Regions from separate parts of the Streptomyces sp. NPDC002130 genome, predicted to be linked through region 3. Evidence: predicted binding sites of a transcription regulator. Region 3 holds the regulator's gene; each other region holds the start of a gene.
The links. Region 3 encodes HrcA, which represses chaperone genes, less so after heat shock. Its sites were predicted from a motif close to TTNGCACTCNGNNNNNCNGAGTGCNAA; they were not measured.
Positions count from the first base shown of each region.

Region 1 (4,533 bases), on a different contig from region 3:
CGCCAAGTCCCTCGCCATCGGCAACCCGGCGGACGGGCCGTACGTGCTGGACATCGCGCGGCGGACCGGCGGTGCGGTGGAGGACGTTACGGACGAGCAGGTCGTCGAGGCGATCAAGATCCTTGCGCGGACCGAGGGGATCTTCGCGGAGACCGCCGGTGGTGTGACCGTGGGTGTCACCAAGAAGCTGATCGAGACCGGGCTGCTGGATCCGTCGAAGACGACGGTGGTGCTCAACACCGGGGATGGCCTCAAGACGCTGGACGCGGTGGCGGACACGGGTCTGACGGCGACCATTCGCCCCAACCTTGATTCGTTCCGTGAGGCCGGGCTCGTCTGATCGTTGTCGGCTGCGGGCCCGTGGGGGGCTGGTCGCGCAGTTCCCCGCGCCCCTGAAAGCAGGTCCGCCACCCCAACCGGAGGTTTTGAAGTCATGAGCGTCACCGTTCGCATCCCCACCATCCTGCGCACCTACACCGGCGGGCAGGCCGAGGTCGCCGCCGAGGGCGCGAACCTCGGTGAGGTCATCGCCGATCTGGAGAAGAACCACACCGGGATCGCCGCCCGGGTGCTGGACGACCAGGGCAAGCTGCGGCGGTTCGTCAACGTGTACGTCAACGACGACGACGTGCGGTTCGAACAGGGTCTGGAGACGGCCACGCCGGACGGTGCCGGAGTGTCGATCATTCCTGCCGTCGCCGGCGGCTGAACCGGTCGACCGGCTTGATTGTTACCTTCGGTAACGACGGTCACTGAGAGTTTATCGAATTGCCCCCTCCGTGAGAGAAGCGGAGGGGGCAATTCTGTGTGGTTGAGCGCGGTACAGTTGGGGAACGCGGTCCCGATTCCCTGATCGGAACCCTGAATTCCCGCTACGAGCCCGACAAGATGTAGCCAAAGTGTGTATGTCTTTTGCGGCTTTTGTTCCCTTTGTGTGGCCCGACTTGCCCTGAATTCGGGCGAATTCTCCCCACATTCCGGACCCTGCGCGTCCAGAATTCTCGTCCGATTGACCTGTTGCAGACGGCAGTTGGACAGATACATTCAGCCGCGGTCGACGCGTTCCGGCGCACGCCCCCAACCGTGGGGGGTGAGGTCTGACCCGGGTCCGCGAAGTGTGGATCTGTGCAAGGGCCAGTAATAGGGGAGTTAGGCATGGCTCAGGGCACCGTCAAGTGGTTCAACGCGGAGAAGGGGTACGGCTTCATCGCGGTCGACGGTGGTGCGGATGTTTTCGTCCACTACAGCGCGATTCAGATGGACGGCTACCGCACCCTTGAAGAGGGCCAGCGGGTCGAGTTCGAGATCTCGCAGGGTCAGAAGGGACCGCAGGCCGACATGGTTCGCGTCTCTGCCTGAACGCGCACCACGACCAACGCTCAAGCGACCGGTCTTCTCAGAAGGGCCCGTACCCCCCGGGGTGCGGGCCCTTCCGCGTGTTCGAAGGGCTCGCCGGGCGGTGTTCGCGGGCGGCTGACGCCCCCGCCCGATCCCCCGGAGGCGCTTGCACTCGCAGGGGTCGAGTGCTAATCATTGCGTTAGCACTCTGAAGGTGAGAGTGACAACGTAAGGACCGGGTCGGTGAGGCCCGCAGGCCGGGTGGGAAGGAACCACAAGGCAAGCGAGCCGTCCGTCGCGGGCGCGGGCGCGGTCCGAAGTAATCACCCCCAGTCCTGGAGGGACCACTTCACATGGCCAAGATCATCGCGTTCGACGAGGAGGCGCGGCGCGGCCTCGAGCGCGGCATGAACCAGCTCGCGGACGCCGTCAAGGTGACGCTCGGCCCCAAGGGCCGCAACGTCGTCCTCGAGAAGAAGTGGGGCGCGCCCACGATCACCAACGATGGTGTCTCCATCGCCAAGGAGATCGAGCTCGAGGACCCGTACGAGAAGATCGGCGCCGAGCTGGTCAAGGAAGTCGCCAAGAAGACGGACGACGTCGCCGGTGACGGTACGACCACCGCGACCGTTCTCGCCCAGGCCCTGGTCAAGGAGGGTCTGCGCAACGTAGCCGCCGGCGCCAACCCGATGGCCCTCAAGCGCGGTATCGAGAAGGCCGTCGAGGCCGTCTCCGCCGCCCTGCTGGAGCAGGCCAAGGACGTCGAGACCAAGGAGCAGATCGCCTCCACGGCCTCCATCTCCGCCGCCGACACCCAGATCGGCGAGCTCATCGCCGAGGCCATGGACAAGGTCGGCAAGGAAGGCGTCATCACCGTCGAGGAGTCCCAGACCTTCGGTCTGGAGCTGGAGCTCACCGAGGGTATGCGCTTCGACAAGGGCTACATCTCGGCGTACTTCGCCACCGACATGGAGCGTATGGAGGCCGTCCTCGACGACCCGTACATCCTGATCGCCAACTCGAAGATCAGCAACGTCAAGGACCTGCTGCCGCTCCTCGAGAAGGTCATGCAGTCCGGCAAGCCGCTGCTGATCATCGCCGAGGACGTCGAGGGCGAGGCCCTGTCGACCCTGGTCGTCAACAAGATCCGCGGCACCTTCAAGTCCGTCGCCGTCAAGGCCCCGGGCTTCGGCGACCGCCGCAAGGCGATGCTGCAGGACATCGGCATCCTCACCGGCGGCGAGGTGATCTCCGAGGAGGTCGGCCTCAAGCTGGAGAACGCCACGCTCGACCTGCTGGGCAAGGCCCGCAAGGTCGTCATCACCAAGGACGAGACCACCATCGTCGACGGTGCCGGCTCGGCCGACCAGGTCCAGGGCCGCGTCAACCAGATCCGCGCCGAGATCGAGAACAGCGACTCGGACTACGACCGCGAGAAGCTGCAGGAGCGCCTGGCGAAGCTCGCCGGCGGTGTCGCGGTCATCAAGGCCGGTGCCGCCACCGAGGTGGAGCTCAAGGAGCGCAAGCACCGCATCGAGGACGCCGTGCGCAACGCCAAGGCGGCCGTCGAGGAGGGCATCGTCGCCGGTGGTGGCGTGGCCTTGCTGCAGGCCTCCCAGGTCTTCGAGAAGCTGGAGCTCGACGGTGACGAGGCGACCGGCGCCAACGCCGTGAAGCTCGCGCTGGAGGCCCCGCTGAAGCAGATCGCCGTCAACGGTGGTCTCGAGGGCGGCGTCGTCGTGGAGAAGGTCCGCAACCTCACCGTCGGCCACGGCCTGAACGCCGCGACCGGTGAGTACGTCGACATGATCGCCGAGGGCATCATCGACCCGGCGAAGGTGACCCGCTCTGCCCTGCAGAACGCCGCCTCCATCGCCGCGCTGTTCCTCACCACCGAGGCCGTCATCGCCGACAAGCCGGAGAAGGCCGCCGCGCCCGCCGGCGGCGGCATGCCGGGCGGTGACATGGACTTCTGATCGACCCCAGGGTTGATCAACGTCCTTACCGAGGGCGGCACCTCCTGTTCCGGCAGGAGGTGCCGCCCTCGGGCGTGTCCGGGACATGGGCGGGGCGCGTGTCCGGGATCACAGCGGGGGTGGGATGGCCGCGTGGGCCCGGATGGTTGAAGGTTAGGTCCTATGCGCATGCACATACCCTCCGGTATCCGAAAGTGAGCCCCCACGTGACTGTCGCCGCCTCCGCCTCCCGCGCCGCCGAAATCCTGTCCCGGCCCGTAACGCTGGGCGGCCTGACCGTTCCGAACCGGATCGCGATGGCGCCGATGACCCGCATGTTCTCCCCGGGCGGCGTGCCCGGCGAGGACGTCGTGTCGTACTACGCGCGCCGCGCCGCCGCCGGAGTCGGCCTGATCGTCACGGAGGGCACCTACGTCGGCCACGAGTCGGCCGGGCAGAGCGACAGCGTGCCGCGGTTCCACGGCGACGAGCAGCTCGCGGGCTGGGCGAAGGTCGCCGAGGCGGTGCACGCCGCCGGCGGCACGATCGTGCCGCAGCTGTGGCACATCGGCATGGTCCGCAACCAGGGCGAGCCCCCGTTCGCCGACGCCCCGGCCGTCGGCCCCTCCGGGCTGCGCATCGGCGCCGACGAGCCCACCGGCAAGACCATGACCCAGGCCGACATCGACGCCGTGATCGGCGCGTTCGCCGAGGCCGCTGCCGCCGCCGAGCGCATCGGCTTCGACGGTGTCGAGCTGCACGGCGCCCACGGCTACCTGCTCGACCAGTTCCTCTGGGAGGGCACCAACCGCCGCACCGACGCCTACGGCGGCGACCGGGTCGCCCGAGCCAAGCTCTCCGAGGAGATCGTCGCGGCCGTCCGCGAGGCCGTGTCCGCCGACTTCCCCGTCATCTTCCGCTACTCCCAGTGGAAGCAGGAGGCCTACCGCGCCCGCCTCGCCGAGACGCCGGAGGAGCTGGAGTCCATCCTCGCGCCGCTGGCCGCCGCCGGTGTCGACGCCTTCCACGCCTCCACCCGCCGCTACTGGGTTCCCGAGTTCGACGACTCGGACCTGAACCTGGCCGGCTGGACCAAGAAGCTCACCGGCAAGCCCACCATCACCGTCGGCTCGGTCGGCCTGGACGGCGGCGACTTCCTCAAGTCCTTCCAGGGCGAGGGCGCCGAGGTCGGCGACCTCGACAACCTCCTCGACCGCTTCGAGCGCGACGAGTTCGACAT
Region 1 is NZ_JBEOXI010000006.1:56,839-61,371, forward strand. It holds gene thrC (threonine synthase) at 1-340, shown strand, start outside; gene ABT116_RS02250 (MoaD/ThiS family protein) at 434-709, shown strand; gene ABT116_RS02255 (cold-shock protein) at 1,156-1,359, shown strand; gene groL (chaperonin GroEL) at 1,692-3,314, shown strand; gene ABT116_RS02265 (NADH:flavin oxidoreductase) at 3,521-4,533, shown strand, end outside.
Region 1: groL (chaperonin GroEL) is a predicted target of HrcA. The motif match lies at 1,539-1,565, and genes of this name have one in related genera.

Region 2 (4,533 bases), on a different contig from region 3:
CGGCGGCGCGGCGGACGACCGCGACACCCGTGGCCTCGTCGCCGGTCTTGCCGAGGTTGTCCTCGAGGACCTTCACGGCGTGGACGAGCGCGGAGCCACCACCGGAGACGATGCCCTCCTCGACCGCGGCGCGGGTCGCGGAGATGGCGTCCTCCAGACGGTGCTTGCGCTCCTTGAGCTCGACCTCGGTGGCGGCACCCACGCGGATGACGCACACGCCGCCGGCCAGCTTCGCGAGGCGCTCCTGGAGCTTCTCGCGGTCCCAGTCGGAGTCGGTGGACTCGATCTCGGCCTTGATCTGGGCGACGCGGCCCTGCACGTCGTCCTTGTTGCCGGCGCCGTCGACGACCGTGGTGTCGTCCTTGGTGACGGTGACGCGGCGGGCGGAGCCGAGCACGTCCAGGCCGACCTGGTCGAGCTTGAGGCCGACCTCCTCGGAGACGACCGTGGCGCCGGTGAGGACCGCGAGGTCCTGCAGCATCGCCTTGCGGCGGTCGCCGAAGCCGGGGGCCTTCACGGCGACGGCGTTGAACGTGCCGCGGATCTTGTTCACGACGAGGGTGGAGAGGGCCTCGCCCTCGACGTCCTCGGCGATGATCAGCAGCGGCTTGGAGGCGTTGGACTGGATGACCTTCTCCAGCAGCGGCAGGAGGTCCGCGATGGCGGAGATCTTGCCCTGCGTGATGAGGATGTACGGGTCGTCCAGGACGGCTTCCATGCGCTCCTGGTCCGTCACGAAGTACGGCGACAGGTAGCCCTTGTCGAAGGCCATGCCCTCGGTGAAGTCCAGCTCCAGGCCGAAGGTGTTGGACTCCTCGACGGTGATGACACCGTCCTTGCCGACCTTGTCCATCGCCTCGGCGATGAGCTCGCCGACCTGCTGGTCCTGGGCGGACAGCGCGGCGACGGCGGCGATGTCGGACTTCTCGTCGATCGGGCGGGCCGACGCGAGCAGGTCCTCGGAAACGGCGGCGACGGCGGCGTCGATGCCCTTCTTCAGGGCGGCCGGGGAGGCACCGGCGGCGACGTTCTTCAGGCCCTCGCGCACGAGCGCCTGGGCGAGCACGGTCGCGGTGGTCGTACCGTCACCCGCGATGTCGTTGGTCTTGGTCGCCACCTCCTTGACCAGCTGGGCACCGAGGTTCTCGTACGGGTCCTCGACCTCGACCTCACGGGCGATGGTCACACCGTCGTTGGTGATGGTGGGAGCGCCGAACTTCTTGTCGATGACGACGTTGCGGCCCTTGGGGCCGATCGTCACCTTGACCGTGTCGGCAAGCTTGTTGACGCCGCGCTCGAGGGCGCGACGGGCGTCCTCGTCGAACTTCAGGATCTTCGCCATGGGAGCGTGAGCCCTCTTCCGGAATCTGGGATATACGGCACTGCGCCCCGGGCGCCCGGCTTATTGGCGATAGCGGGGGCCAGGGGCGCAGTTCAAAGCAAGGTGCTTGGGGTGAATTACTTCTCGACGATCGCGAGCACGTCGCGGGCCGAGAGGACGAGGTACTCCTCGCCGTTGTACTTCACCTCGGTGCCGCCGTACTTGCTGTAGAGCACGACGTCGCCGACGGAGACGTCGAGCGGAAGACGGTTGCCGTCCTCGAAGCGGCCCGGGCCCACGGCCAGGACGACGCCCTCCTGGGGCTTCTCCTTGGCGGTGTCCGGGATGACCAGGCCAGAGGCGGTGGTCTGCTCGGCGTCGAGCGGCTGGACCACGATGCGGTCCTCGAGCGGCTTGATGGCAACCTTGGAGCTGGTGGTCGTCACGATCCGACCTCCCCCTTCGGAGATCTCACGGGGTTAACTGTCTGAGGTGGCGACCAGGTGGATCCGTCGTCGCGGGTGCCGGACCTGCCCGTCGCTGTGTTGGCACTCTCCAGTGGGGAGTGCCAGAGCCGAGACTATGACTGCGATTAGCACTCGGTCAAGCGGACTGCTAATTGCGTGCGGCGCGTCGGGCAGGTGCGCTCTCCAGGTGGTCCTCGAGCCGCCCCACCCGCAGCCCCCTCGCCTCGATCTCGCGCAGCAGCCGCACCGTCCGTTCGGCCAGGGTCGGCGACCCCGTCCCGCCCGACGGCACCGAGACGATGTCGCCGGCCCGCAGGCCGGGCTCGCCGCGGGTGTACGTCAGTTCGCCGTCGGCGTTCAGGGACGCGCGCCACAGGACGATCGCGGCGATGCCGCAGTCGGCGGCGGCGCGCAGGGTCGTCCTGTCGTAGGTGCCGTGGGGCGGACGGAAGAGGCGGGGGACGATGCCGAAGCGGGAGCGGAGTTTGTGCTGCTGGCCGCAGATCTCGGCGCGCTGGCCGGCGTAGGGCAGGCCGCGCAGGGCGGGGTGGTCGAGGGTGTGGTTCTGGATGGACGCGCCGACCGCGCGCAGCCGGGCGAAATGGCCGTAGCCGGGTCCCACGACGCTGTCCGTGAGGAACAGGCTGACCGGGAGCCGCCGTTCGCGGACGAGGCCGACGAAGCGGGGGTCGCGTTCGGCGCCGTCGTCGTAGGTGAGGAAGACGACGGGTTCGCGGGTGGCGACGTGGTCCACGACGGGCGGCAGCCGACGCGTGTCGTTCACCCCGCGCGCCGGGTCCCGGGCCCGGCCGTCGGCGGTGCCCGGCCGCTCACCCGCCACCCCGGAGCAGCCGGCCAGCAGGGCCGCGCACAGCAGTACGGCGGCCTGGCGCCTCACAGGTAGTCCTCCAGCCGCCCGACCGCGTACCCCTGAGCCGTGACCTTGTTCAGGAAGCGGCGGATCATGTCGGCCATGGTGCCCTTCCACTGGTCACGACCCCGGAAGTGCGTGAGGACGATGTCACCCGGATGCAGCCTCCGGCCCCCGTCGCGGTACTCCCAGTGGTCGGCGAAGACCTCCTCGTTCCACAGGGGCACGTACGCGATGCCGCAGGTCTTGGCGGCCCGCAGGGTCGCCCGGTCGTAGCTGCCGTAGGGCGGGCGGAAGAGGGTGGGGCGTTTGCCGAACCGCCTCTCCATGTAGCGCTGCATGCCGCAGATCTCGCGCTTCTGCTTCCGGTAGGACAGGCCGCGCAGGTTGGGGTGGTTGAGGGTGTGGTTGTGCAGTACGACGCCCCGGGACTGCATCTTCCGGAAGTAGCGGGTGTCGTTCCTGACCAGGTAGCCGCTGAGGAAGGCGCTGTACGGGACGTCCAGGTCGCTCATCATCCGCAGGAACGCCGGGTCCTTCTCGGCGCCGTCGTCGATGGTGAGGAAGACGACCTTGTCCCGGGTGGGGATCCTCGTGAAGACGGGCGGGAGGTCCAGCTCCCGGTGGTCGTCCACCTCGAAGCCCTTGCGGGTCCTGATCCTGGGCTTCTTCGCGGGGGCGGGCGGGGCGGCCGACGGGGTCCTGCGCAGACCCCAGCGGTGCGCGGCGGCGACCCGGGCGGCGTGCGCGGCGCGCAGCTTGGTGGCGTAGGAGTCGAGCGCGCGGGCCGGGGGCGCGTCGAGGGGCTGCTGGCCGCCGGCCGGGGTGACCTGGTCGCCGCCGTCCTGCGCGCAGCCGGAGGCGAGGGCGGCGAGGACGAGCACGGCGAGGACGATCCGTACGCCGGCGGACGTCCGTCCCGACGCCCGGCTTTTGTCATTTTGTACGACTGCTCGCATGATGCCGGATCCTCGCAGCCCCCTCCCGGCGATCCCGGTCCGACACCGCGACCGGCGCCCACCATCCACCGACTGGCCCACACACGGGCCGAACACCGCGAGGGGCCGGCTCAGCCGTCGCTCGCACCGGACCGGCCACCGCCCTCCTCCCCCGTGGCCGACAATGATCCGGTGAACGACCTCGCCCTCCTCCTCACCCCCGAAGGCCGCGCTCTCCTCGACGAGGTGCGGGACACCGATCCTGCGCAGGAGCTGGCCGTCGCGACCCGGTTGCGCCGCGAGCACCCCGCCGAGCTGGTGTCGGCGGCGCTGGGCCAGGCGCGGCTGCGGCAGCGGGCGGTGGTGAAGTTCGGGTCCGAGGACGCGGGCCGGATGTTCTTCACGCCGAACGGCGTCGAGCAGTCGACCCGGGCGAGCGTGGCGGCCTACCGGGCCCGGCGCATGGCCGAGTCGGGCATCACCTCGGTCGCCGACCTGTGCTGTGGCATCGGCGGTGACGCGATCGCGCTGGCCCGCGCCGGAATCCGGGTCCTGGCCGTGGACCGGGACCCGCAGACCGCCGCCGCGGCGCGGGCCAACGCCGATGCGCTGGATTTGGCCGGTCTCGTCGAGGTGCGCGAGGCGGACGTGACGGAGGTGGACACGGCCGGTTTTGACGCCGTGTTCGTAGACCCGGCCCGGCGCGGCGGACGCGGCCGGATCTTCGACCCCGAGGCCTACTCACCGCCCCTGTCCTGGGCGGTCGCCGCCGCCCGCCGGGCCTCTCGCGCCGCCGCTCTGAAGATCGCCCCCGGCATCCCGCACGAGGCGGTCCCCGAGGACGCCGAGGCCGAGTGGATCTCCGACGGCGGGGACGTCAAGGAGGCGGTGCTGTGGTTCGGCACCGAGCCGGGGGCGGTCCGGGCGACCCTCCTG
Region 2 is NZ_JBEOXI010000380.1:442-4,974, forward strand. It holds gene groL (chaperonin GroEL) at 1-1,342, opposite strand, end outside; gene groES (co-chaperone GroES) at 1,459-1,767, opposite strand; gene ABT116_RS38875 (polysaccharide deacetylase family protein) at 1,937-2,686, opposite strand; gene ABT116_RS38880 (polysaccharide deacetylase family protein) at 2,683-3,618, opposite strand; gene ABT116_RS38885 (class I SAM-dependent methyltransferase) at 3,790-4,533, shown strand, end outside.
Region 2: groES (co-chaperone GroES) is a predicted target of HrcA. The motif match lies at 1,867-1,893, and genes of this name have one in related genera.

Region 3 (4,533 bases):
CGTGGACTGAGGTGCTCGGGGTCGGTGCCGGGGGCAGGGCGATGCGCAACTCGGCGCGACGAGGTGCCGCTGCGCCCACCCGTGCCGCCCTTAGCGGCACGCATGCCCGCAGCTGGGGCGGCACGCATGCCCGCAGCTGGGGAGGCGTGCAGGCGCGCAGCTGGGGCGGCGTGTAGGCCCGCTGTCAGGCGGTTGGGCAGCTACGCAGTGACGAAGTCGATCAGTTCTTCCACCCGGCCCAGCAGCTCCGGTTCCAGGTCCTTGTACGAGTGGACGCCCGACAGGATCCGCTGCCAGGCCGCCCCCGTGTTCTCCGGCCAGCCCAATGCCCGGCACACCCCGGTCTTCCAGTCCTGCCCGCGCGGCACCCGGGGCCACGCTTCGATGCCCAGGGACGACGGTTTCACCGCCTCCCAGATGTCGATGTAGGGGTGGCCCACGACCAGGGCGTGCTCGCTCGTCACCGACTGTGCGATGCGCCACTCCTTCGAGCCCGGGACCAGGTGGTCCACGAGGACGCCCAGCCGCGCGTCCGGGCCGGGGGCGAAGCTCTCGACGATCGACGGCAGGTCGTCGACGCCCTCCAGGTACTCCACGACCACGCCCTCGATGCGCAGGTCGTCGCCCCACACCTTCTCCACCAGCTCGGCGTCGTGGCGGCCCTCGACGTAGATGCGGCCGGCGCGGGCCACGCGGGCCCGTGCGCCGGGGACGGCGACCGACCCCGAGGCCGTGCGGGTGGGACGCGCCGGGCCGCCGGGCGCGGGGCGGACGAGGGTCACCACCCTGCCCTCCAGGAGGAAACCGCGCGGCTCCATCGGGAACACCCGGTGCTTGCCGAAGCGGTCCTCCAGCGTCACCGTGCCCGCCTCGCAGCGGATCACCGCGCCGCAGAAACCGGTCCCCGGCTCCTCCACCACCAGGCCCGGCTCCGCCGCGACCTCGGGCACCGGCTTCGGCTTCTTCCACGGCGGGGTCAGATCGGCGGAGTACTGGCGCATTCGAATGACGATAGGAGAAGGCGGACGGCGATCACCGCGACACGCCGAAACGCGCCGCCAGCGCGTCCCGTTGCGCCCGCACGAACGCCGCGTCCACCACCGCTCCGTGACCGGGCACGTACACCGCGTCCTCACCACCCAGGTCGAGCAGCCGGTCGAGGGCGGCAGGCCACTGCGACGGCACCGCGTCCGGGCCCGCCTGGGGCTCGCCGGACTCCTCGACCAGATCGCCGCAGAACACCACTTCCGGATCACCGGGCACCAGCACCGCCAGGTCGTGCGCGGTGTGCCCCGGCCCGACGTTCGCCAGCAGCACCTGCCGGCCGCCGCCCAGGTCGAGCGTCCACTCGCCGGAGACCAGGTGGCCGGGCGGGACCAGCCGCTCCGCCGCCTTCTCGGCCGTGGGCGCCGCCAGGCCCTGGCGCACCGCGTCCTCGCGCAGTTCCTCGCGGTCCCGCACCCGCGACAGCACCGCGTCCACGCCCACCGCGCCGAACACCTCGGTGTCCGGGAGCGCCGCGGTGCCGAAGACATGGTCGAAGTGCGGATGGGTCAGCGCGAGATGTGTCACACGGTGACCCGTGAGCGCCCGCGCCTGCGCGCCCAGTTTCGCGCCCTCGGCGAGGCTCGACCCCGCGTCGATCATGAGGACCGCCCCCTCGCCGGCGACCAGCCCGATCGTGCAGTCCCACACCGGCAGCCGGCACCGCCCCACTCCAGCGGCCACGCGCTCCCATCCGAGGTCTTCCCAAGTCACCGTCATACGGCGACGCTAGCGGTGCGCCCCGCTCGGGGCACGGCGCCGCACGACCAGCCTTGCCGGGGGTGTACCCCACCGCCGTACACTGGGCCGGGGATGCTGGCACTCGCACGCGCAGAGTGCCAGGCCGGACCGGCAGGGCAAGCAGGCGGAGACTTCTGGAGGTGTGCGCGATGCTCAGTGAACGCAGGCTTCAGGTGCTGCGCGCCATCGTCCAGGACTACGTCGGCACCGAGGAGCCGGTGGGCTCCAAGGCCCTCACCGAGCGGCACAGCCTGGGCGTCTCCCCGGCCACCGTCCGCAACGACATGGCGGCCCTCGAGGACGAGGGGTACATCGCCCAGCCGCACACCAGTGCCGGGCGCATCCCCACCGACAAGGGCTACCGGCTGTTCGTCGACAAGCTCGCCGGCGTCAAGCCGATGACAGCGCCCGAGCGGCGCGCGATCCAGAACTTCCTCGAGGGTGCCGTCGACCTCGACGACGTCGTGGCGCGTACGGTACGGCTGCTCGCGCAGCTCACGCGTCAGGTCGCCGTCGTGCAGTACCCGTCGCTGACCCGCTCGACCGTGCGGCACGTGGAGCTGCTCTCCCTGGCGCCCGCGCGCGTGATGCTCGTGCTGATCACGGACACCGGACGGGTCGAGCAGCGGGTCGTCGACTGCCCGGCGCCCTTCGGCGACGCCTCGCTCGCGGATCTGCGCGCGCGGCTCAACAGCCGCGTGGCGAACCGCCGTTTCGCGGATGTGCCGAGTCTGGTGGAGGATCTCCCCGAGGCGTTCGAGCACGAGGACCGGGGTACGGTCTCCACGGTGCTCTCCACACTTCTGGAGACGCTCGTCGAGGAGAACGAGGAGCGGCTGATGATCGGCGGCACCGCCAATCTGACCCGCTTCGGGCATGACTTCCCTCTCACGATCCGGCCGGTGCTGGAGGCGCTGGAGGAGCAGGTCGTGCTCCTCAAGCTGCTCGGCGAGGCGAAGGATCCGGGCGTGACCGTACGGATCGGTCACGAGAACGCCCACGAAGGACTCAACTCCACGTCCGTCGTGTCGGTCGGCTACGGTTCGGGCGGCGAGGCAGTCGCCAAGCTCGGCGTGGTCGGACCGACCCGCATGGACTACCCGGGAACGATGGGAGCGGTACGCGCAGTGGCACGGTACGTCGGACAGATCCTGGCGGAGTCGTAGTGGCCACGGACTACTACGCCGTACTCGGCGTGCGCCGCGACGCGTCGCAGGAAGAGATCAAGAAGGCCTTCCGGCGGCTCGCCCGCGAGCTGCACCCGGACGTCAACCCCGATCCGAAGACCCAGGAGCGGTTCAAGGAGATCAACGCCGCTTACGAGGTGCTGTCGGACCCGCAGAAGAAGCAGGTCTACGACCTCGGTGGCGACCCGCTCTCGCAGGCCGGTGGCGGCGGCGCGGGCGGCTTCGGAGCCGGCGGCTTCGGGAACTTCTCGGACATCATGGACGCGTTCTTCGGCACGGCGTCGCAGCGCGGACCGCGCTCGCGCACCCGCCGCGGCCAGGACGCGATGATCCGTATCGAGGTCGAGCTCGACGAGGCGGCCTTCGGTACGACGAAGGACATCCAGGTCGACACGGCCGTCGTCTGCAACACCTGCAGCGGTGAGGGCGCGGCCCCGGGCACCTCCGCCCAGACGTGTGACATGTGCCGCGGCCGCGGTGAGGTCTCGCAGGTCACCCGGTCCTTCCTGGGCCAGGTCATGACGTCCCGCCCGTGCCCGCAGTGCCAGGGCTTCGGCACGGTCGTCCCGACCCCGTGCCCGGAGTGCGCGGGCGACGGCCGCGTGCGGTCCCGCCGCACGCTCACGGTCAAGATCCCGGCCGGTGTCGACAACGGCACGCGCATCCAGCTCGCCGGCGAGGGCGAGGTCGGCCCCGGTGGCGGTCCGGCCGGTGACCTCTACGTCGAGATCCACGAGCTGCCGCACAGCACGTTCCAGCGGCGCGGCGACGACCTGCACTGCACGGTGACGATCCCGATGACGGCGGCGTCCCTCGGCACGAAGGTGCCGCTGGAGACGCTCGACGGCATGGAGGAGGTCGACATCCGCCCGGGCACCCAGTCCGGCCAGTCGATCCCGCTGCACGGCCGGGGCGTCACGCATCTGCGCGGCGGCGGACGCGGCGACCTCATCGTCCACGTCGAGGTCCAGACCCCGACCAAGCTCGACCCGGAGCAGGAGCGCCTGCTGCGCGAGCTCTCCAAACTCCGCGGCGAGGAACGGCCCACGGGGCAGTTCCAGCCGGGGCAGCAAGGGTTGTTCTCTCGGCTGAAGGACGCCTTCAACGGGCGCTGACGCCGGGCGTGCTTCTGGTCTATGCCAGTCGGCAGGCCGGTTTCGGAGTTGTTCGGAGGACGTGACAACATGCCGTCATGTCCTCCGCACTGACCGATCTCTTCCCCCACCCGATCGTGCAGGCCCCCATGGCGGGCGGCGTCTCCGTACCGCAGCTCGCCGCGGCCGTGTGCGAGGCGGGCGGGCTCGGATTCCTGGCCGCCGGGTACAAGACCGCCGACGGGATGTACCAGGAGATCAAGCAGCTCCGGAGCCTCACCGGCAGGCCCTTCGGCATCAACGTCTTCATGCCGCAGCCGGAGTATGCCGACCCCGCCGCCGTCGACGTCTACGCCCACCAGCTGGCCGGCGAGGCCACCTGGTACGAGGCCGAGCTCGGCGACCCGGACAGCGGACGCGACGACGGTTTCGAGGCCAAGCTCGTGGTGCTGCGCGACAACCCCGTA
Region 3 is NZ_JBEOXI010000083.1:23,685-28,217, forward strand. It holds gene hemW (radical SAM family heme chaperone HemW) at 1-10, shown strand, start outside; gene ABT116_RS17890 (DUF3097 domain-containing protein) at 201-1,001, opposite strand; gene ABT116_RS17895 (MBL fold metallo-hydrolase) at 1,033-1,764, opposite strand; gene hrcA (heat-inducible transcriptional repressor HrcA) at 1,935-2,951, shown strand; gene dnaJ (molecular chaperone DnaJ) at 2,951-4,087, shown strand; gene ABT116_RS17910 (nitronate monooxygenase) at 4,165-4,533, shown strand, end outside.